Regions from separate parts of the Agrobacterium tumefaciens genome, predicted to be linked through region 2. Evidence: predicted binding sites of a transcription regulator. Region 2 holds the regulator's gene; each other region holds the start of a gene.
What was found. The regulator LexA, encoded in region 2, represses DNA repair genes until DNA is damaged. The targets are predictions, from matches to a motif close to TGTTCNNNNTGTGTTCNG.
Positions count from the first base shown of each region.

Region 1 (5,832 bases), 680 kb from region 2:
ACGTTTCCGTCGCCGATCTCATCGCCTATCGCCAGCGCAAGGAAACGCTGGTGGAGATGGAATCCTCCTTCACCATCGAGACGCCCTTCGGGCCGGCCAAGGCGCAGACCTATTCCCTGCCCTGGGATCCAATGCAGCACATGGCGGTGATTTTCGGTGACATCAGGGACGGCGTCGACATTCCTGTTCGCCTTCACCCGGAAAACGTCGCCGACGACGTGTTCGGCGACCGCCAGCCGGTGCGGCACTACATGCAGAAGATCGCCGAGGAAGGCCGCGGCGTCATCGTTTATCTGCGCGAAGGCTCCGTCGGCGTCGGCCAGGTGGCCGGCCGGCGCAAGGCGCGCGATCCGGACGAGGCGCATGCGCAGGCCCGTTCGCGCGAAAACGAATGGCTGGAAATCGGTCTCGGCGCTCAGATCCTGAAAGATCTCGGCATCAGCTCCATCAAGCTGCTGACCACCCGCGAACGGCATTATGTCGGTCTTGAAGGCTTCGGCATCCAGATTTCGGCGACGGATATCTGCTGATTTCGGGGTTTGCCTTGGTTTTCAGGGCAATTGTGAAGCGAGTGGGTGCCCCTTGTTTCTTCTCCCCGAGGGGAGAAGTTCGCGGCAGCGGGATGAGGGGGCGCCCTTGCCGGATTGCGGAGGGCTTGCCCCCTCATCCGACCCTTCGGGCCACCTTCTCCCCGGCGGGGAGAAGAAACAAGCGGCGACGCTGTGTGAAAAAGCGGCATCACGGATCGGTAACGTTGCGCCCGGGGACCTATCCTGAATCATCCGTGCGAAAAACCTCAGTTTTCCTCCCGCCAGCCCTCCAGGTAGTTCACGCTCTCCACCCGGGTAAACTTCGCCAGCCTCACCAGTTCCGCATCAAGCTTCTCCAGCCTACCCGCCGAGGCACGCACGCCCGGTTCCAGCCACAGGCGCCGAACATCCAGCGTGCTGCGCTTGCGATCCGCCTTCATGTCGATGCGTCCAATCACGCGGTCGCCCTCCAGAAGCGGGAAGACATAATAGCCATATTGCCGTTTCGGCTCGGGCACGAAGACCTCGATGCGGTAATAAAAGCCGAACAGCCGCTCCGTGCGGTTTCGGTCACGCAATAGCGGATCGAAGGGGCTGAGGACACGGACGCGGGCGGAAGGTTCCGGCACGTCGGTCAGGTCGGCGGTGAAACCGGCAAAGGCATAGGACGGGCGAGCAGTGTCGCCATCGCTTGCAAGAAGTGAGACCTCGCAGAGTTCGTCGCGATGGCTTTTGACCCAGTCCCTCGCCTCCTGCGGGGTGACGAGATCGAAAAACGCGGCGATTTCGCCATGGGTGGCGAAACCCAGCCGCTTCAGCGCCTGCCGACAGGCCCAGTCGACGAATTCCGCATGCTCCACCTCGGTTTCGTGGTGCTCACCGGGAATGACCCGTTCGGCAAGATCATAGACCTTCTGGAAGTTTACGCGGCCGGCAATCGCGAGCTTGCCGGTGTGCCAGAGATATTCGAGCGCGGTCTTGGAGGGATGCCAGTTCCACCAGCCGCCGGACTGGTACCCCTCCTCCTTCAGCTCCCGCGCCAGAACCGGGCCGGTTGCGGCGATGCGCTCCAGCGTTTCGCCGAAAGCGGCATCGAAGCCTTCACCGTGCCATTTGCGCCAGCGCTCCTGAATGATCGGCTCGCGGCGGCGGAAGCGGTGTTTCCAATAGGGATAAAACTCCGTCGGCACGATGGAAGCATCATGTGTCCAGTGCTCGAAAAGCGCGCGGTCCTTTTCCAGCAACGTCGTCAGATGGTCACGCCTGTAGGTCTGGTTGCGGGAGAAGATGATCTGGTGGTGGGCGCGCTCCACCGTGCCGATGCTGTCCACCTGCACAAAACCGATATCGGTGATGAGCTGCAGCAGCCCATCCTTGGAAAGCGCCTTGCCGGGCGGCGAGGAAAGCCCTTGCCGCGCCAGAAAAATTCGTCTTGCCGCTTCGTTTGAAACCTTGATCACCATGGCGCAGAAGGTATGACGGCTTTTTCAGGATTGCAATGTTCTTTTTTTGTTCCTTGTTTCACTTCTGTTGATGACGGGGTATAGAACCGGAAAACGAGCGCGAGGATGTAAGTTTGGAAATCCGTTTCGACGCCGCCGGTGTCGCTTTCGAGGGTCGGCAGGCCCTGCAGCCGCTGTCTGTGACATTGACGGAACGTCGCATCGGCGTGATCGGCCTCAATGGTTCTGGCAAGACCACCTTTGCGCGGCTGATCAACGGGCTGAACAAGCCAAGCGAAGGCAAGGTTTCGGTGAACGGCCTCGACACCGTGAGCGACGCCAAGGCGGTCTTGCAGGCGGTCGGCTTCATCTTCCAGAATCCGCAGAACCAGATCATCCTGCCGATCGTGCGCGACGATGTTGCCTTCGGTCTCAAGCGACTCGGTCTCGCCAAGGCTGAAACTGAAAACCGGGTGAAAGCCGTTCTTGCCCGGCTTGGCATTTCTCATCTTGAAGAGAGACGCGCGCATGAGCTTTCCGGCGGTGAGCTGCAACTTGCGGCGCTGGCCGCCCTTCTCGTCACCGATCCGCAAATCCTCATCCTCGACGAGCCGACCAACCAGCTTGATCTCAAAAACCGGACTGTCGTGGAAAAGACCATGGCGGCGCTTTCGCAGTCGCTCATCGTCATTACCCATGATCTGCCGTTGCTTGAAGGCTTCGACCGGGTGCTGGCTTTTCATGAAGGCGCGCTGGTCGCCGACGCTACCCCCGAAGAAGCGGTGGCGCGCTATCTGGAGGTGGCATCGCGATGAAATCGCTGCATGTCGAAGGCACCGGCTGGCTCTACCGCGTCTCGCCGCGCATCAAGCTTCTGGCGCTCATGGGTTTCAGCATCGCATTGTTCCTCACGCGCGATCTGCTGGTTCTCGCATGCGCGACGGTTCTGGCCACCCTTATTCTGGGCGCTACGCGGCTGCCCCTCAGGGAGATCGGCCTGCGGCTGCGGCCGGTGATGCTGACCATTCTCCTCGTCGCCGCCTTCAGCTACCTGCTGCTTCCGGCGCATGATGCGACCGTCAATCTTTTGCGGCTGACGGCGCTCGCGCTTCTCGCCACCGCCGTCACCATCACCGTCAGCATTTCGCAATTCATGGACGAAATCACGCTTGCCGCCGCCCCGCTGGAAAGGCTGGGGCTGGTGAAGGCTGCCGACATAGGGCTCGCAGTCGGGCTGGTGGTGCGCTTCGTGCCTGAAATCGTCAACCGTTACCATGCGGTGCGTGATGCGCACCGGGCGCGCGGCCTGCCGGTGCGCATGACAACCATCATCGTGCCGCTCGTCATTATGACGTTGAAGGATGCCGATGCCATTGCCGACGCCATTGACGCGCGCGGTTTCAGAGGCCAAAGCTTGGCGCCAGACAACCATCCGGAGTTTTGAGCGCCATGACGACCCGCGACCTCGTGCTGATTTCGCTGTTTTCCGCCATTATCATCGCACTCGGGCTTCTGCCGCCGATCACGCTCGGCTTCATCCCCGTGCCGATCACCGCGCAGTCGCTCGGCGTCATGCTGGCCGGTGTCGTGCTGGGCGCGAAACGCGGCACACTCGCGGTTCTGCTGACGATCCTGATTGCCGCTATCGGCCTGCCGGTCCTGTCAGGCGGACGCGGCGGCCTTTCGATCTTCACCACGCCGACCACGGGCTTCCTGATCGGCTGGATCGCAGCGGTTTTCGTTACCGGTTATCTCTCGGAAAAATTCGTGCATCGCGGCCAATCTGCACTGACGCAGGGCGTCGGTTTCTTCATCGCCAGCCTGATTGGCGGCGTGGTCGTGCTTTATGCTTTCGGCATCACCTATCTGGCGCTCGTCGTCGGGCTTGGTTTCGAAAAGGCCTTCATGGGTTCGCTCGCCTTCATTCCGGGCGATGCGCTGAAGGCCGTGCTTGCCGCACTTGCCGGCCGCGCCGTGATGGCCGGTTATCCGCTTCTGCCGCAGCGCGCCTGAGTTAGCTTTCTCCAGGAGGAAAAGAATGGCGACGCGTTTATACGAACATCCGATCTTCCTGGAGCATATCACGCCCGAAGGCCACCCCGAGCGGCCGGATCGTCTACGGTCGCTGAACATCGCGCTCGAACACCCGAATTTCGAGCGGCTGGAACGCAAAGAAGCGCCGCAGGCGAATGAGGATGCGGTCCTGCTGGCGCATCCGGAAGAACATCTGCTTGCCGTCATGCGCCAGATCCCGCAAGAGGATGGCGAGATCAATCGCATCGAGGCGGATACCTATGCCTCACCGAAAAGCCTGCAGGCGGCGCTGACCGGCATCGGCGCAGCCATGGCGGCGGTGGACGACGTGTTTACCGGTGCGGCCGACAATGTTTTCGTCGCCGCCCGCCCGCCCGGCCACCATGCGGAAACCGCAAAGGCCATGGGCTTCTGTCTTTTCAACAATGTGGCCATCGCCGCCCGTCATGCTCAGAAAAAACATGGCGCAGAGCGCATCGCCATCATCGACTGGGACGTGCATCACGGCAACGGCACGCAGGACATCTTCTGGAACGACACGTCAGTGCTGTTCTGTTCCACCCACCAGATGCCGCTTTACCCGTGGAGCGGCGATAAAAACGAAACCGGCGTGAAGAACAATATCGTCAACGCCCCGCTTTCTCCCAACACCGGCAGCGAATATTTCCGCGAGGCGTTCAAATCCCGCGTGCTGCCGGCGATTGCCGATTTTTCACCCGATCTCATCCTCATCTCCGCCGGTTTCGACGCGCATCACCGCGATCCGCTGGCGCAGATCAATCTGGTGGGTGAGGATTTCGACTGGGCAACGGGCCGGCTTCTGGAAATGGCCGACAAATACGCCTCGAACCGGGTCGTCAGCCTGCTTGAAGGCGGTTATGATCTGGAAGGGCTGGCAGAATCGGCAGCCATGCATATTTTGAGAATGATGAAGGGTTGAACATGACGGAAAATGCCAACACAGCCGATGTCAGCGGTTATTCCTTCGAAAAAGCCGTCGCCGAGCTGGAAAGCATTGTCGCACGCCTGGAACGCGGAGACGTGGCGCTGGACGAATCAATCGCCATCTATGAGCGCGGCGAGGCCCTGAAAAAGCACTGCGAGACGCTGCTGAATGCCGCTGAAAAGCGAATCGAGAAAATCCGTCTCGACCGCGCCGGAAAACCGCAGGGCGTGGAGCCGCTGGACGGGGAGTGATTTTCTCCTTCCTCATTCCTGTGCTTGTCACAGGAATCTAGCCAGACCAAGTCCTTGGGCTGAAAAGACTCTTATCGCCGCGCAGACGCGCGTCGGCTGGATTCCTGTGACAAGCACAGGAATGAGGGAGGCTGTAGGTCAAGCCGCGTTCAATTCTCTCCCGCGCATCCGGTGACAATGCACAAACACAGCGTTCGACATCCCGATACTCGCCCTCTCCGTCCGTTATGCTAAACTCCCGCCAGACGATACGAGGAGCTTGCCATGTCCTTTTTTCCCGGTAACGATCCCGTCGCGGGTGATGCTTTTGCCTGCGACGCCATCGAGAACCTCATCATTCCCCGCACCAGCGATATTGGCGGCTTTGCGGTGCGCCGCGCGCTTCCCACGCGGCAGCGGCGTCTCGTCGGCCCCTTCATCTTTTTCGATCGCATGGGCCCGGCGATCCTGAAGGCCGGTGAGGCGCTGGACGTCAAACCGCATCCGCATATCGGGCTTTCCACCGTCACCTATCTGTTCGACGGCGAAATCAAGCATCGCGACAGTCTCGGCACCGAGCTTGTCATCCGCCCCGGCGATATCAACCTGATGACGGCCGGGCGCGGCATCGTGCATTCGGAACGCACGCC
Region 1 is NZ_CP039903.1:422,978-428,809, reverse strand. Features, by position in the region: gene ribB (3,4-dihydroxy-2-butanone-4-phosphate synthase) at 1-530, shown strand, start outside; gene CFBP6623_RS02135 (winged helix-turn-helix domain-containing protein) at 797-1,993, opposite strand; gene CFBP6623_RS02130 (energy-coupling factor ABC transporter ATP-binding protein) at 2,107-2,787, shown strand; gene CFBP6623_RS02125 (energy-coupling factor transporter transmembrane component T family protein) at 2,784-3,416, shown strand; gene CFBP6623_RS02120 (biotin transporter BioY) at 3,422-3,985, shown strand; gene CFBP6623_RS02115 (histone deacetylase family protein) at 4,011-4,946, shown strand; gene CFBP6623_RS02110 (exodeoxyribonuclease VII small subunit) at 4,949-5,203, shown strand; gene CFBP6623_RS02100 (pirin family protein) at 5,468-5,832, shown strand, end outside.
Region 1: a site for LexA is predicted at 2,030-2,047, ahead of CFBP6623_RS02130 (energy-coupling factor ABC transporter ATP-binding protein). Genes of this name have one in related genera too.

Region 2 (5,832 bases):
TCGCGGTCCTTTTTGATCAGCCGTCGCTCAGCCTCCGCAATGTGGCTATTTCGGCTCTCATCATCCTCGGCTTTTCGCCTTCGGAAATCATGGGGCCGAGTTTCCAGATGTCGTTTGCCGCGACCATCGCGCTCGTATCCACCTATGCCTGGTGGGGCCGCCGGCGCAGCGATCACGAGCGACTGTTGATCGGACGCAGACCGGTATGGATGACGGCGGCACAGATGGCAGGCACCGTCATTGGCGGCGTCATCACCACATCGTTGATTGGCGGACTTTCGACGGCGATCTATTCGGCAGAGCATTTTCACCGTGTCACCACCTATGGACTTTTCGCCAATCTGGCCGCCATGCCGCTGATGTCGCTGATCGTCATGCCCTTTGGCCTGCTCGCCATGCTGCTGATGCCGTTCGGGTTGGATGCGCCATTCCTGAAGATCATGGGCTATGGCATGGCGCTCGTCATCGAAGTCGCCAATGAAGTGGCGTCCTGGGGCGGCAGCGCGGCGACGGGGCGGCCACATGAGTGGTTCATTGGCCTCGGCTCCGCTGGCTTCCTGCTGCTCACCTTGCTGCGCAGCCGGCTTGCATTGCTTGGTATTCCGCTTCTTGTCTCCGCCTTCGGCCTGTCGGCGGCCGTGGCCTATCGCGATGTCCCGGATTTGCTCATTCACGAGGAGGGTGAGTTGGTGGCGCTGCTGGAAGACGGCAAGGCCTATACGACAAAAACGCGACCACAGGGCTTCGTATACGGCCAGTGGCAAAGAGCACTCCTGTTGCCGGAACAGCCTGTGCCACCGGTCATTCTTAAAGCGCATGCCGCAGTAACCAGTGTAGGCTTGACCGCAAAATCAAAACTTACGCCGGAGGAGATGAGGGCGGTGATGCGGCAGATGACGGCAGCGCTGAAAGATGCGCAACCCGGCGTCTTCACCTGCAGCAAAGGCATATGGTGCGTGGCGCGCGCCAGGAGCGGGGAGTGGATCGTCGTTCTGGAAGATGGCCGGTTTGCCGGAAAAGCCTGCGATATCGCCGATATTGTCGTCGTTTCCCGCAGGACCTCGTTTTCACAATGCCGCTCAGGAGCACTTCTACTCAACCGCGATATATTGCGGCGCATTGGCTCGGTAGAAATAGGCTTCGCCGGCAATAATCAGCCGGGGGTGGTCGGACGACTACGCGCAGCAATTGCCGGGGCGAACAGGCCATGGAGCGAGCACCGCTACTACGACTGGAAAAGCGACCGCTTCGAATACGAGGTGCCGGAACCGGTCAGGCAGTTGCTGACGGCATCGCAATAAACGCCGTCAGCAGTGATATTCAGACCTTCACGCGCAGATCGTCAGTCAATGCGCCAATGCCGCTGATTTCCTGTTCATGCGCCGCATCGCGCCAGATCTCCTTCACTCCGGCCTCATACCACTCACGCATGGCGGGCAGGGTGAGCAGCCGATCGCAATAGGCTTTTGCCGCAGGTGAAAGATCGGCGCCATAGGTCTGGAAACGGAACGCCACGGGGCAGAAAAAAGCATCGACCGCCGTGAATTTCTGACCGGCAAGATAGGGACCGCCGAATTTTGTCAGACCTTCGCTCCATAACGCATCGATGCGCTTTATGTCTGCCGCAAGCCCGGCATCGCCACCCTTCGGCTTGACCCGAATACCGACCGACATGGGATAAAGATTGCGCAGTGAGGAAAAGCCGGCATGCATTTCGCTCGCCGCCGAACGCGACCATGCCCGCGCCTGCTTGTCGCTCGCCCAGACGCCCTGGTGCCGTTCTGCGAGATATTCGGCGATCGACAGCGTTTCCCATATCGTCACGCCATCATCGACAAGGCAGGGCACCTTGCCGGTCGGCGAAAAGCTGGAAAAGGCGACACCTTCGCCAAACGGAACAAGTCTCTCATCAAAGGCGATACCGAGCGTGCGCATCAACACCCACGGCCGCAGCGACCATGAGGAGTAGTTCTTGTTGGCGATGTAAAGATCGTACATGGCTTATCTCCCGGATATGACGCGCATTTCTATACCTGTCGGGGCATGATGGAATACCGAAAATAATCCATGGCACCCATAAGTCGCGTTGATGAATGACGGGGGCTTTGCACCGAGTATCACCATTCGGTGGCAGCGCCAGGCCAGCCGCATCCCCCAGCGTAAACGAACTCACGCAACCAGATGTCCACGGCATATGACGCAGTGGTGGCAACAGGCCGGGGGCAAGGCCGTAACAACGATATCCATATGAAACTGGAACTGATCTTTACCAGACAGAATGCAACTGTCTGCTGGAAGCATAAGATTGCCCGACACTCGCATGGTCAGCCGAATTCCGGAATTGCCGTCATCTTCGACAGGAGCCATCTCATGACGACGCCTGTCTTGAGAGGATGACGGTTAAATCAGATCAATGGTAACGGCGTATAAGTCCGACCAGCTTGCCCTGAATTTTTACCCGATCAGGCCCGAAGATACGGGTTTCATAAGCGGGGTTGGCCGCTTCCAGCGCGATGGAAGCGCCCTTGCGGCGGAAACGCTTCAGCGTCGCTTCCTCGTCATCCACCAATGCCACGACGATATCGCCCGGATTGGCGGTATTGCTGTTGCGGATGATGACGGTATCACCGTCGAAAATCCCGGCCTCGATCATCGAATCGCCCTTAACTTCGAGCGCGTAATGTTCACCCGAACCCAGCATGTCAACCGGCACGGCAACATCATGCGTATTGTTCTGAATGGCGGAAATCGGCACGCCGGCGGCGATGCGACCCATGACCGGAACGGTGACCGCGCCGCCGAGATCGTTGGCGGGCGCCTTGGGCGCCGGTGGGGGTTCTGGCGCCTTCGGCTTTCCGAGGCTGCCTTCGATGACGCTTGGAGAAAAGCCGCGCTGCGGCCTGGCACCCGGCGCATAGGCCTCCGGCAGCTTGATGACTTCCAGCGCCCGCGCCCTGTTAGGTAGCCGGCGAATAAAGCCGCGCTCTTCGAGGGCGGTAATCAGCCGGTGGATGCCGGATTTGGAAGCAAGATCGAGTGCGTCCTTCATTTCATCGAAGGAGGGCGGCACGCCGGACTCTTTCATTCGTTCATGAATGAAGAGAAGCAATTCCTGCTGTTTGCGCGTGAGCATGAGGAAAACACCCTTGAGAATCGTCGTTGAAGTCGCGAAACAAATACAGAACGAACACTATATGTTCCATATGTGTTCCGCAATCCCCTAAAATTTCGTGAAGCTGCTATCTGTTGTTTTGATGATTTGCCTGAAAGCACGAAATTGTGCTTTTCTGCCGTCCTAACTGTTCCGGCATGGCCATGCCGCATGCGACAGCAGGAAGCAGGGAAATGACGAAACCGTACCGCATCGACCATCTCGTACTGCCTGTCGAGCACATCGACGTCGCAGAAAATCGCCTTGGAAACCTGGGATTTACAGTAGCGCCAGCGGCTCTTCACCCGTTTGGCACGCAGAATGCCTGCGTTTTTTTCGCCGACGGCACGTATCTGGAGCCTCTCGTGATTGCTGATCCGGCTAAATATAATGCCTCGATTGGCCGGAAAGATGTGTTTACCGGGCGGGATCAGGCCTTCCGGAAACATGCCGGAGGGGAGGGTTTTTCCGCACTGGTCGCTGCAACGCAGGACGCTCTTGGCGATCTCGACCGATTCGTAGCCTCAGGCCTCTCGGCCGGAAATGTCTTTGAATTTTCGCGGCCAGTCAAAATGCCGGATGGTTCGCAGAGCGAGGCGGCTTTTCGGCTGGCTTTTGCAGCCAGTGGTTCCGCGGCGGATTTCTTTCTGTTCAGCTGTCAGCGGTTGCAGGCCCTGCCGGGCGACCGCGCGGCGCTGGAACGCCATGCCAACGGCGTTTCCGGCCTCAGCGAGATCGTGCTGTTTTCCGGTGGTGATGCGAATGCCGTGCAGCTGATCGAAACTGTGTTTGGCTGCGACGGCAAGATGTCTCCGGATGGAGATATGGTTTTCGCAACCGGCAATACCCGCATAAGATTGACGCGGAAGCCGGTCTTTGACGGACTGGCCTTTAGTGTTCCCGAGGAGGGCGGTGGCGGATTGCGCGGCGCAGGCGTCGTCTTTTCCGTTCGCGATCTTGCCGTGACACAGGCGGCACTTGCTGCTAATGGCGTGTCCAGCGCAGAAGCGGGCGGCCGGCTGGTGGTGCCCGCAGCGCCCGGTCAGGGTGTTGCCTTCGCCTTCGAGGAAAAATAATGAGCGTTACGAACAATCTCAAAGTCACCGCCGGCGATGGCGCCAGCAAGGTTTCCTTTTCCAATACCGAGCGTTTTTCGCTGATTGCCGGCCCCTGCCAGATGGAAAGCCGTGAACATGCCTTCATGATTGCGGGTGTGCTGAAGGAGCTTTGCGACAAGCTTGGAATAGGCCTCGTTTACAAATCCTCCTTCGACAAGGCGAACCGCACCTCGCTTTCCGGCAAGCGCGGCATAGGCCTTGACAGTGCGATGCAGGTTTTCGCCGATCTCAAGAAGGAATACGGCTTCCCGGTCCTGACCGACATTCACACCGAGGAACAATGCGCCATTGTGTCCGAAGTGGTGGATGTGCTGCAGATTCCTGCATTCCTCAGTCGCCAGACCGATCTTCTCGTCGCCGCCGCGAAAACCGGCCGCGTCATCAACGTCAAGAAGGGCCAGTTTCTGGCGCCCTGGGACATGAGAAACGTGCTGGCCAAGCTGAATGAAAGCGGCAACCCGAATGTGCTTTTATGCGAGCGCGGTGCGTCCTTCGGTTACAACACGCTGGTCTCCGACATGCGCTCGCTGCCGATCATGGCCTCGCTCGGCGCGCCTGTTGTCTTTGACGCCACCCATTCCGTGCAGCAGCCGGGCGGGCAGGGCGGCTCCACCGGCGGCCAGCGCGAATTCGTCGAGACGCTTTCGCGAGCGGCAGTGGCGGTTGGTATCGCTGGCCTTTTCATCGAGACCCACGAGGACCCGGACAATGCGCCTTCCGACGGCCCCAACATGGTGCATCTGAAGGACATGCCGAAACTGCTGGAAAAGCTTCTGGCCTTCGACGCCATCACGAAAGCGTAAGAAACGGGTGCTACTCGTGCCAATCGATTTTAATGGCGGGCGCTCTGTTTCTGCCGCCCGCCGTCATTGTAATTTCTTCGCCATCGTCTAAGACAGGCGACGGAAAATATCTGTTCCATTCCCAAGGGAGAGACCATGACTGCCATTACCGATATCATCGCGCGCGAAATTCTCGACAGCCGCGGCAACCCGACCGTTGAAGTCGATGTTTACCTCGAAGACGGCTCCATGGGCCGTGCGGCCGTTCCCTCCGGCGCCTCGACAGGCGCACACGAGGCGGTTGAGCTGCGCGATGGCGGCAAGCGTTATCTCGGCAAGGGCGTGGAAAAGGCGGTTGAAGCCGTCAATACGGAAATCTTCGACGCTATCGGCGGTTTCGACGCTGAAAACCAGATCCAGATCGACCAGACGATGATCGCGCTTGACGGTACGCCGAACAAGTCGCGCATCGGCGCCAACGCCATCCTCGGTGTGTCTCTCGCTGTCGCCAAGGCTGCTGCCGAAGCCTCCGGTCTGCCGCTTTACCGTTATGTCGGTGGCCCGAACGCGCATCTGCTGCCGGTTCCGATGATGAACATCATCAATGGCGGCGCACATGCCGACAACCCGATCGACTTTCAGGAATTCATGATCCTGCCGGTTGGCGCGGAAAACATCCGCGAAGCCGTGCGCATGGGCTCGGAAGTGTTCCATACGCTGAAAAAAGAACTGTCCGCACAGGGCCACAACACCAATGTCGGCGATGAGGGCGGTTTTGCAC
Region 2 is NZ_CP039903.1:1,098,263-1,104,094, forward strand. Features, by position in the region: gene CFBP6623_RS05485 (ComEC/Rec2 family competence protein) at 1-1,301, shown strand, start outside; gene CFBP6623_RS05490 (glutathione S-transferase family protein) at 1,321-1,998, opposite strand; gene lexA (transcriptional repressor LexA) at 2,411-3,133, opposite strand; gene CFBP6623_RS05500 (VOC family protein) at 3,346-4,227, shown strand; gene kdsA (3-deoxy-8-phosphooctulonate synthase) at 4,227-5,072, shown strand; gene eno (phosphopyruvate hydratase) at 5,208-5,832, shown strand, end outside.

Region 3 (5,832 bases), 1.1 Mb from region 2:
ATCGGGCTGTTCGCCTGACAATGAACCGAGCGAAAGGTCGTGAAATCATGCCGACCGACGAGCATCTGCGCTGCCGCATGCATAAGCTCATGGTCCATGTCTTTCGACACCCACCATGCGCGCTTGTACTCCAGCGCCAGCCGCGATTTCCGGCAAATGATGCGATAGAGATAATGGCGGCGGGTGGCGGAAAAACGGGCGTCGAAATCTTCCGTTACGGCTGCGACGTCAAGAACCGAGACGGCCTCCTTGGCCATTGCCAGATGGGCGTTCAACGCATTGCGAAGCTTGTAAGGCTGCCAATCGCGAGAAAGATCGGCATGGGCCACCTGCCCGACGGCATGCACGCCGGAGTCGGTACGGCCCGCACCGCGAATGGAAACGTTTTCCCCTGTCAGCGACCGGACCGCAGCTTCCAGCGCGCCTTGAACCGAGGGGCCGTTATCCTGTCTCTGCCAACCGAAATAGGGTGAACCGTCATATTCGACGGTCATGCGGAAGCGTGGCATCAGCCGAGCCTCGTTGTGACGGGAACGGGGGTGCCGCGAACAAAATCGGCGGCCGACATCGGTTTGCCGCCCGCCTTTTGCAGGCGGGTGAGCCGAACGGCATCGCTGCCGCAGGCGATGGTGAGGGCGTCGTCCAGCACGGTGCCCGCTTCTCCCATGCCGCTCGCCAGCTCAGAGGCCAGAACCTTCACACGCTCCGCCTTGCCGCCAATATCCATTTCCAGCCATGCACCGGGAAAAGGCGAAAGGCCGCGAATATGGTTATGGACATCCTGTGCAGGGCGAGAGAAATCGATGCGGGTCTCACCCTTATCGATCTTTGAAGCGTAAACAACACCCTCTTCGGCCTGTGTGACGAGGGGCAGGTCGTCTGCTTCCAGTCTGTCCATCGCCTGCCGCATCAGCCGCGCGCCTGCGAGCATGAGACTGTCGTGCAATTCGCCGGCGGTCATATTCTCGCCGATCGCGACCTTTGCGGTCAGCGCGACGGGGCCGGTATCGAGCCCCTTTTCCATTTTCATGACCATCATGCCGGTCTCGGCATCGCTGGCCATGATCGCACGCTGGATGGGGGCCGCACCCCGCCAGCGCGGCAGCAAGGAGGCGTGGCCATTATAACAGCCAAGGCGCGTACCAGTGAGGATCGCTTCAGGCAACAGCAGCCCGTAAGCCACGACGACCGCCACATCTGCGTTGAAGGCCCGGAACTGCTCGCGATCTTCCTCGGCCTTGAAGTTCACGGGCGTCAGCACGGGCAGGCCCAAAAGTTCGGCCGCCTGATGCACGGGAGACTTCTGCGGATCAAGGCCACGACGACCGCCGGGACGCGGCGGCTGGGTATAAACGGCAACGACCTCGTGACCCGCTTCCACCAATGCACGCAAGGTGGGAACGGAAAAATCCGGCGTGCCCATGAAGATGATGCGAAGAGCCATCGTCGCCCCCTGCCCTTTCTACTGGTCGGTCTCTAGCTAAAGAGGACGGATCAGACCTTTGCGCGGGCCGCCTTGGTGAATTTCTTGATGACCATGTCGCGCTTCAGTCGCGAAATATGGTCGATGAACAGAACACCGTTCAGGTGGTCGATCTCGTGTTGCAGGCACGTGGCGAGAAGCCCGTCCGCCTCCACGGTCTGCTGCTTGCCGTCACGGCCGATATATTGCACCGTCAAAGAGGCTGGACGCTCGACTTCGGCGTAATAGTCGGGAATGGAGAGGCAGCCTTCCTCATAGGTCGAAATATCGTCCGACACCTTTAGGATTTCCGGGTTGATGAAGACGACTGGGGTCTTTTCCTCGCCCTCACGCGCAACGTCAATCACCAGCATTCGCCGCGCTACGCCGACCTGGATGGCGGCAAGGCCAATGCCCGGCGCATCATACATGGTTTCCAGCATGTCGTCGGCAAGGCGCAGCACTTCGGCATCCACCTGTTCGATGGGTTTCGATTGCTGGCGCAGCACGGGATCGGGCAAAATGATAAGCGGTTTGATAGTCATGGCTTCCCATAACGTATCTCTTGCGCGGAGGAAATAAAAAACACGAGCGGTCAAACCGCGCCGGGCTTCCGCTCTCCCGGACTCATTTCCGCCGCAGGAATGTTCTTGTTTTGATCTTACGAATCACAAGAAATCTGCTAGATTTAATCATGAGCATAGATTTATCCGTTCTCCTCGATCCAGCATTGCGGGCCGGTTCCGTCGATATCAGCTTCGGCGCGCTGCTCGCGGCTCTGGTTTTCGCTCTCGCGATCACATGGCTGGTCACGACGAACCGCGTGAAAAAAGCGGGAGCCGACGGTGAAATTTCCGACCTCCTGAAAACCCAGTCCGAACTGCACGGCCGGATTGCCGCCATGGCGGAGACGCTTGGCACACGCCAGACCGAGATGAGCCAGACGCTTAACCAGCGCCTCGACGGCATGTCGCAACGGCTGGGCGAAACGCTCACGGAACAAACCCGGTCGACGCATGAGAATCTGAGCCGTCTTCAGGAGCGCTTGGCGGTCATCGATGCTGCCCAGGGCAATATTCAGGATCTGGCCAAGGATGTGGTCGGACTGCAGGCGATCCTTTCCAACAAACAGACGCGCGGGGCCTTTGGACAGGCACGCATGGAGGCGCTGATCGCCGATGCACTTCCCGCAGGTGCGTTCCAGCTTCAGCCCACACTTTCGAACGGTTACCGGCCGGACTGTACGATCAAGATGCCGAATAACGCGCCGCCGCTTGTCATCGACGCCAAGTTTCCGCTGGAAGCGTGGAACGCACTGAAAGCAGATGAATCGCCTGACGCCAAACGCGCCGCCACCCAGCAGTTCCGGCGCGATATGGAAGTACATATTCGCGATGTGGCCGAAAAGTACCTCATCCGCGGCGAGACGCAGGATACGGCCTTCATCTTTGTGCCGTCGGAATCGATCTTCGCCGATATTCACCAGCATTTCGAATATCTGGTGCAGCGCGCCCATCGGGCTCGCGTCGTCATCGTATCGCCGTCACTTCTAATGCTGTCGGTGCAGGTCATCCAGTCGGTGCTGAAAGATCAGCGCATGCGCGAGCAGGCGCATCTCATTCAAGGCGAAGTGGCGCTGCTTATGGACGATGTGCGGCGGCTGGACGACCGAACACGCAAGCTGCAAGCCCATTTTGGGCTGGCGCAGAAGGACGTCGACATGATGCTGATTTCCTCCGACAAGGTCTTGGCGCGCGGCCAAAAAATTGAGGGCCTCGATTTTTCGCCGACGGAAAAAGAAGCTGCGCATGGGGAAATCGAGCAAGCCCGTCGCTTTGCGGATAACAGAGCCGGTGCGGCCAAATTGCGGGTAGTTGACGACGAGTGATCGTCTCGGGCAAAGTCGCCGTCTTGCTTGAATTTCATACGGACATGCCGCCCATGATTACTGTTTTCGGCTCCATCAACATGGATCTCATCGCCACCGCAAAACGCCTTCCCAAACCCGGTGAAACCGTGACGGGAGAGAGCTTCTCCACCGCGGCGGGCGGAAAGGGAGCCAATCAGGCGCTTGCCGCAAAGCGGGCGGGCGCCACGGTCAAAATGGCGGGCGCTGCGGGCGACGATACGTTTGCCGCACCGGCGCTGACATTGTTGCGTGATGCCGGCACCGACCTCTCGCTCGTCAAGACCGCGCCGGGCCCGACCGGTACGGCGATGATCCTTATCGGTGAAGGCGGAGAGAACATGATCTCGGTCATTCCCGCCGCCAATGGCGAAGTGTCGGCATCCGACGCCGCCAAGGTCGTGACGGAGATGTCGGCGGGCGATATTCTGATGCTGCAGTTCGAAATACCCGCGCCCGCCATCGAAGCGGCGCTGACGGCCGCGAAGGCGAAACGTATCACCACCGTCATCAATACTGCCCCGCTGACCGCCGACGGGCCACGCCTTGCCGGCCTTGCCGATATCGTCATTGCCAATGAAACCGAGTTCGAGCTGCTGATCGGCAAAAACGGGCTTTCCGGTTCGGAACGGGAAAACGAACTCAAGGCCTTACATGAAAAAACCGGCCAGACATTGATCGTCACGCTCGGAGCGGACGGCGTGATCGCCATTCGCAACAGCAAGCTTTACCGGGCGGCCGGTCTGAAGATCGTGCCGGTCGATACGGTTGGCGCAGGCGACACCTTCTGCGGTTATCTCGCCGCCAGCCTCGATCAGGGGATGGATTTCGAAAAGGCGCTGAAGCGTGCAGCCGTCGCAGGTTCGCTCGCCTGCACTCGCGCCGGCGCCCAGCCCTCCATTCCGCTTGCGGCGGAAGTGGATGCGAATATCTGAGACTTCACCCCGCTCAGCGACGAATAAAAGTGAGATAGGCCGAGCTGCGGCCTTCTCTTTTCGCCTTGTTCTCATAACGCGTACCCGGCCAGTTGGCATAGGGCGTGCGCCAGTCGTCAGCGGTCGCCGCCGTCCATTCGAAACCACCGTGACGGGCGCAATGCTGCAGCGTCCAGTTGACGTAGGTATCGATATCCGACGCGAAGCAGAACTTGCCACCGGGTTTCAGCACCCGGTGGAAACGGGCCAGATTGACGTCGGAGACGAAACGGCGCTTCCAGTGCTTTTTCTTCGGCCAGGGATCGGGGTAAAGAAGGTCAATGTGATCGATCGAAGCCTCCGGCAGCCAGTCCAGCAATTGCGTCGCATCATCATCGTAAAGACGGATATTCATCAGCTCGCGTTCACGCACTGTTGCGAGCAGCTTGGCCATTGAATTGACGAAGGGCTCGACGCCGATAAAGCCTGTCTCGGGGTTTTCAACCGCGCGATGGGCAAGGTGCTCGCCGCCGCCGAAACCGATCTCCAGACGGACCGATCTTACATCCGCGGGAAAGAGAGCCACCAGATTTTGCGGTGGTGCGCTCTCCAGATCGATTTTCAGCAAAGGCAGCAGATTTTCGATCGTGTCGATTTGCTGGTTGCGCAAAGGCTTGCCCTTGCGTCTGCCAAAAAACGCTTCCGTTGCGCGCGAACGCCGTTCTTCCGTCATGTCATACTCTCAAGAACAAATAGATTTAACCCGCACAGCGCCAGATGAATGGCACTATGCGGGTTACAAAGATGCAGACGGTATCTCTCAATCGCCGTCGAATGACAAGGCTTATGCGCTCAAGGCTTCCTTGAGCGGCTTCACCAGATCAAGCTTCTCCCAGGAGAAGGAGCCGTCACGGCCGGCCTTGCGACCAAAGTGGCCATAGGACGAGGTCTTGGCGTAGATCGGCTTGTTAAGATCGAGGTGACGACGGATACCCGACGGCGACAGGTCCATGACCTTGCGGATCGCGCCTTCGATCTGGTCTTCGCTGACCTTGCCCGTGCCGTGCAAATCAACATAGACCGACAGAGGCTGGGCAACGCCGATCGCGTAGGAGATCTGAATCGTGCAGCGCTCGGCAAAACCAGCGGCAACAACATTCTTTGCGAGATAGCGGGCGGCATAGGCAGCCGAACGGTCGACCTTGGTTGTGTCCTTGCCGGAGAATGCACCACCGCCGTGGGGGGCGGCACCGCCATAGGTGTCGACGATGATCTTGCGGCCGGTCAGGCCGGCATCGCCGTCGGGACCACCGATGACGAACTTGCCCGTCGGGTTGATGTACCACTGGCAATCATCAGCGATCTTCAGGTCGCCCAAAGCTTCGCGGATATAGGGCTCGACAACGGCGCGAACCTTCTTCGAATCCCAGCTTGCATCGAGATGCTGCGTGGACAGAACGATGGAAACGGCCTCGGCGGCCTTGCCATCGATATAACGAACGGTCACCTGGCTCTTGGCGTCGGGTCCGAGTTTTGCCGCTTCGCCTTCG
Region 3 is NZ_CP039903.1:39,397-45,228, reverse strand. Features, by position in the region: gene truA (tRNA pseudouridine(38-40) synthase TruA) at 1-509, opposite strand, end outside; gene fmt (methionyl-tRNA formyltransferase) at 509-1,444, opposite strand; gene def (peptide deformylase) at 1,495-2,007, opposite strand; gene CFBP6623_RS00205 (DNA recombination protein RmuC) at 2,157-3,350, shown strand; gene CFBP6623_RS00200 (ribokinase) at 3,404-4,303, shown strand; gene trmB (tRNA (guanosine(46)-N7)-methyltransferase TrmB) at 4,317-5,015, opposite strand; gene metK (methionine adenosyltransferase) at 5,127-5,832, opposite strand, start outside.
Region 3: a site for LexA is predicted at 2,108-2,125, ahead of CFBP6623_RS00205 (DNA recombination protein RmuC). Genes of this name have one in related genera too.

Region 4 (5,832 bases), 880 kb from region 2:
TTGTCCAAATCCTCGATCGACTGCGGTTCGCCGTGGCGATTGATGTAGGACGGCGCGGCATAGACATGCATGTGCACCGTAAACAGCTTGCGCTGAATAAGGTCCGATTGCTGCGGCTGGCGCAGGCGGATGGCGCAATCTGCGTGGCGCATGTTCACGTCCAGTTCCTCGTTGTCGAGGATGAGCTGGATCGACATTTCCGGATAGAGCTGCAGGAATTCCTGCACCTTGTCCGTCAGCCAGCCCTGGCCGAGACCAACCGTCGTCGTCACGCGCAACTTGCCGCTTGGCTTCTCCGTCGTTTCGGTCAGTTGCATCTTGACGGTTTCGAGCTTCAGCAACACGTCATGGGCGGTGCGATACAGCAGCTCGCCCTGTTCGGTGAGGATCAGGCCGCGAGCGTGACGATGGAACAGCTTGACGCCGACATCCTGCTCCAGTGCGCTGACCTGACGGCTGATGGCCGACTGGGACAAATGCAGCTTGTCGGCAGCATGGGTGAAAGACCCTGCTTCGGCTGCGGCATGAAAAATGCGCAGTTTATCCCAGTCCAATGGCATTGCCATGCCTATCCTGCCTTTCGGTTATTCCGCTGCAACCGCAAGCGGTTGTTGCGCCGTGAGATAGCGTTCTGCTTCGAGGGCGGCCATGCAGCCCATGCCGGCGGCGGTGATCGCCTGGCGGTAAATGTCATCGGTGACGTCACCGGCCGCGAAGATACCTTCGACGTCGGTTGCCGTGGAATCGGAGGCGGTCCACATGTAGCCGTTGTCTTTCAGCTTCACCTTGCCCTTGAACAGTTCAACCGCAGGCGCATGGCCGATGGCGACGAAGACACCGTCGATGGGCTTATCGCTGATGACGCCGGTTTTGGTGTCGCGCAGGCGCACGCCCGAGACGGAGGGTGGCATGGGTGGCTTGGCCGGAGCGCCGGTGATTTCGGCAATTTCCGTGTTCCACAGGATTTTGACGTTTTCCTTGGCGAACAGCCGTTCCTGCAGGATCTTTTCCGAACGGAAGCTGTCGCGGCGATGCACGACGGTGACCGATTTGGCGATATGGGCGAGATAGAGCGCTTCTTCCACGGCGGAATTGCCGCCGCCGACCACGATCACATCCTTGTTGCGATAGAAGAAACCATCGCAGGTGGCGCAGGCGGAAACACCGAAGCCCTGAAAATGCTGCTCGCTCTCGATGCCGAGCCATTTGGCCTTGGCGCCGGTGGCGATGATCAGGGTATCGGCGGTCCAGACCTGACCGGAATCGGTCTTGACCACAAATGGCCGGGTCGTGGTATCAACTTCGGTGACGAGGTCGCTGACGATTTCCGCACCCACATGGGTTGCCTGTTTCAGCATCTGGTCCATCAGCCATGGGCCCTGGATCGGATCGGCAAAGCCCGGATAGTTCTCCACATCGGTGGTGATCATCAATTGCCCGCCCTGTTCCATGCCGGCAATCAGCACAGGTTTCAGCATTGCGCGGGCCGCGTAGATCGCCGCGGTATAGCCGGCGGGACCGGAGCCGATGATCAATACCTTCGTGTGGCGGGCAGACATGGGAACATTCCTTCTCAATAGCAGGGTCTTCGCTCAAGGCCTTCCAGCCGCAGGACGGCGGACGGGCCGCAACCCCTTCGTTGGCAGGTATTTAAGGTTGTCTAGTGTCTTTATTCAAGGGCAGCCTTGCGTTACCAACAAGGCAGTTGTGGATGCACGCGCAATTTTGTGACCGGCCGGCGGCATATTGTTGCGAATCCCGTGCCGAATAGTACAAGGAACTTCTACGGCTTAACGAGGAACTTCTCCGTGACCAGCGTCGAACTCGATGCCATCGATCTGAAAATCCTGCGCGAATTGCAGCGCGACGGGCGCATGACCAATGTGGAGCTGGCCGAAAGGGTCGGTATTTCCGCACCGCCATGCCTCCGGCGCGTCCGCAAGCTTGAGGAAGCTGATGTGATCGAGGGTTATCACGCCATGTTGAACGCGCCGAAGCTCGGTTTCAATCTCGTTGCCTTCTGCATGGTCGGCCTCAAGCGGCAGTCGGACAGCAACCTGAAGGCCTTCGCGGCGGCGACGGGCGGATGGTCGCTGGTGCGGCAGGCATGGATGGTGTCAGGCGAAAGCGATTTCCTGCTGCATTGCGTCGCCAGAAACCTCACCGAGTTTCAGGATTTCGTCATCGAGGTTCTGACGGCGGACGAAAATGTCGATACGGTGCGCACCATGCTCACCATCCGCCAGGTCAAGCGCGTCGGTCTCGTGGAAATCTGAACGGCGGGCTTTGCAGCTGCTTTGCCGAGCGTTATCCGCGCCGTAGCGCGTCATAAACCGCACCGAGACTTGTCGCCTCTTTTTCCAGCGGGAATGTGGTGCGCACATGCGCAAGCCCGGCGAGCGCATGGCTCTTGGCCAGAGCAGGGTCCGCAAGATAGGGCTTTATCGCATCCCTGAGCGATGCATAGTCCCCGGCCTCGACGACCATGCCGGTCTCGCCCTTGACGGTCATTTCTTCATAGGCGCCGGCATTGCTGGTAACGACCGCCGTCTGCGAGGCCATGGCCTCCAGTGGCGTCAAGCCGAAACCCTCATTGCGTGACGGCGCGACATAGAGCGTCAGTCGCCGATACCAGGGCTTTATGTCATCGACTTCGCCCTGAAACACGATGCGGTCGGAAAGGCCGGCCGTGGCAACATCGGCCTTCAGCGTATCGCCAAAGGCCTTGTGTTCCGCCGTCACGCGGCCGGAAACCACGGCTGTCCATTCCGGATAGTGTGGCAGAAGCTCGATCATGGCGCGCACGAAGAGGTCGGTGCCCTTCTGGTGGCGCACCCGCCCGAAACAGCCGATCAGATATTGCCCCGGCAGGCCGGTTGACGCGATGGTATCCTCGGCGCCCGTCGCCGGGTGAAACAGCTCGGTATCGACGCCGTGCATGACGACCCTGTGGGGAACTTCCAGAAACGCGCCGGAACGGCCGTTTGTCGCAACGACCGCATCCATCTTCGAAATCAGAAAGCGGGTATAGGCGGAATGCCGCCTCTGTGCGGCCGAGGTGAAGAGCAGCTTTACCTTCATGCGCAGTACATCACGCATGAAAATGCCCGGCAGCATTTCAAGATTGCGGCGGGCGTGCCAGATGCGGGGGGCGCCGAATGGCCCGTTTTGCCAGAGACGCCACAGATCGTGGAAGCGCACATGCGGCAGATGCGGTGGCAGGCCGGGGCCGATGACGGCCACTTTCTGTCCCAGCCGGTTCTGCACCGGAATGAGCTGAACGATGGTGGAGGTGACGCCGGAGAGCCTGCGCTTGAAGTTCGGCGCAAGCACCTGCACATCTTTCAGACTGACGTGGGACAAGATGGGCTTCCGTCTCTGCGGCTGGTTTGGCGGTTTGATATGTCAGAAAGCAATGCGCCCGCGAGGGGCGCATTGCGGTGAGGCTCATCAGCCCCACTGTACCGCGAGGATTTCGTAACCCTTGGCGCCGCCCGGGGCGTTGACTTCGATGCTGTCGCCGACTTCCTTGCCGATCAAGGCACGGGCGATGGGCGAAGAGATGGAAATGCGGCCTGCCTTCACATCGGCTTCCTGGTCGCCGACGATCTGGTAGGTCTTTTCCTCGTCGCTGTCCTCATCGACCAGCTTGACGGTGGCGCCGAACTTGATCTTGGAACCGGACATCTTGGAAAGGTCGATGACCTCCGCGCGCGCGGTCAGGTCTTCCAGTTCGGTGATGCGGCCTTCATTATGGCTCTGGGCTTCCTTGGCAGCGTGGTATTCGGCATTTTCCGAAAGGTCGCCATGGGCGCGCGCTTCCGCAATTGCCTCGATGATACGGGGACGTTCCTCCTGCTGGCGAAAGCGCAGCTCCTCCTGCAGCTTGACGAATCCACCCTGAGTCATCGGCACTTTTTCTACCATTTTTTTATCCTTCGCAGTCCTGTCGCTTTTACTTGCAGACACAAAAAGAAACAGGTTCCGGAGAGGAACTCCGGAACCATGCCAAAATCATAACTAAGCCGACTATATCAGAAGACGACAGCGAAATGCCAGCAAATTTGAGGCGGTCAATTTTATACGTCCATTCATGGAGTTAAGCGGCATGATTGACATTTTTCAATAGAACATATAGTGAACACAATTATGAAGAAGTCAATCAGGCAACGTCTGGCCATTCTCTCCGATGCGGCGAAATATGACGCATCCTGCGCCTCCAGCGGCACGACGAAACGCAGCTCCGCTGCGTCTGGCGGGCTGGGTTCAACGGAGGGGTCGGGTATCTGCCATGCTTATGCGCCGGACGGGCGCTGCATTTCGCTCCTGAAAATCCTGCTCACCAATTTTTGCATCTATGACTGCGCCTATTGCATCAACCGCTCCTCCAGCAATGTGGAGCGCGCGCGATTTACTGCCGAGGAGGTGGTGTGGCTGACGCTGGAGTTCTATCGACGCAACTATATTGAGGGGCTGTTTCTGTCTTCCGGCATTATCCGCTCCTCGGATCATACGATGGAAGAGATGGTGCGCGTGGCGCGGGAGCTGCGCGTTACCCATGGATTTCGTGGTTATATCCATTTGAAATCGATCCCTGAAGCGTCGCCGAAGCTCATAGAGGAGGCGGGGCTTTATGCGGACCGCCTGTCGATCAATATCGAGTTGCCGACCGATAGCGGTATTGGTCGTTTCGCGCCGGAAAAGCAGCCCGCCAATATTCGCCGCTCCATGGCCGATATCCGTCTGAAGATCGAGGAGGCGGGCGAGCCAACGGCGCGGACGCGTCGGACCAAGCGCTTCGCGCCCGCCGGACAGAGCACACAGATGATCGTGGGTGCTGACGGTGCCGATGACAGCACCATCCTCTCCACCAGCGCCAGGCTTTATGGCAGTTATGGTCTGCGGCGCGTCTATTATTCGGCCTTCAGCCCCATTCCGGATTCTTCGAAAAACCTGCCGCTGATCAAGCCGCCTTTGATGCGTGAGCACAGGCTTTATCAGGCGGACTGGCTTTATCGGTTTTACGGTTTTGACATCGGCGAGATAACCGCGATTGGTGGCGATGGCATGCTGGATCTCGATATCGATCCGAAGCTGGCATGGGCGCTCAAAAATCGCGACCGTTTTCCGGTGGATGTGAATGTCGCGGATCGGGAAATGCTGCTGCGAGTGCCGGGTTTCGGCACCAAGACGGTCGCTTCCATTCTCTCGTCGCGACGGTTTCGGCGGGTACGGCTGGAGGATATTGCCCGCTTTGGGGTGTCTCTGAAAAAAGTGAAGGCCTTTATCGTTGCGGACGGCTGGACGCCGGGCAAACTGACTGAACGGCCGGATCTGCGGGCAATGTTTGCGCCGCAGCCCGAACAATTGTCGCTGTTGTGATGTACGGCCCGGTTCTGGAAGGGCGGGGCGATTTCGGCGAGTGGCGTGACGCGGCTCGGATGGCGCTTGCCGCCAATATACCACCGGAAGCGATTGACTGGCAGCTGCGGGATGACGAAGCGGGGCTGCTGGATTTTGCCGGTGAGCCGTTGCCGACACCCAGGGTTGGGGAAGCACAGGTTTCCGTTCCGTCCGCCTTCGTGGCGCTGGCGCAGGCGGTGATCTGTCACAGCGATAATGGCCGTTTTGCGTTACTATACCGGCTGTTGTGGCGGCTTAGGCAGGATCGCGCCCTGTTGCAGTTCAAGTCCGATCCGGATGTTTCACAAGCGCGACTGCTCGAAAAATCCGTCCGCCGTGACTGTCACAAGATGACGGCCTTCGTTCGTTTCAAGGAGTTACCATTACCGCAGGGGCAGGGTGGGCGACGGCGCTTCGTCGCCTGGTTTG
Region 4 is NZ_CP039903.1:1,977,141-1,982,972, reverse strand. Features, by position in the region: gene CFBP6623_RS09940 (LysR family transcriptional regulator VtlR) at 1-560, opposite strand, end outside; gene trxB (thioredoxin-disulfide reductase) at 585-1,559, opposite strand; gene CFBP6623_RS09930 (Lrp/AsnC family transcriptional regulator) at 1,809-2,276, shown strand; gene CFBP6623_RS09925 (glycosyltransferase family 4 protein) at 2,308-3,363, opposite strand; gene greA (transcription elongation factor GreA) at 3,451-3,927, opposite strand; gene CFBP6623_RS09915 (putative DNA modification/repair radical SAM protein) at 4,150-5,382, shown strand; gene CFBP6623_RS09910 (UdgX family uracil-DNA binding protein) at 5,382-5,832, shown strand, end outside.
Region 4: a site for LexA is predicted at 4,127-4,144, ahead of CFBP6623_RS09915 (putative DNA modification/repair radical SAM protein). Genes of this name have one in related genera too.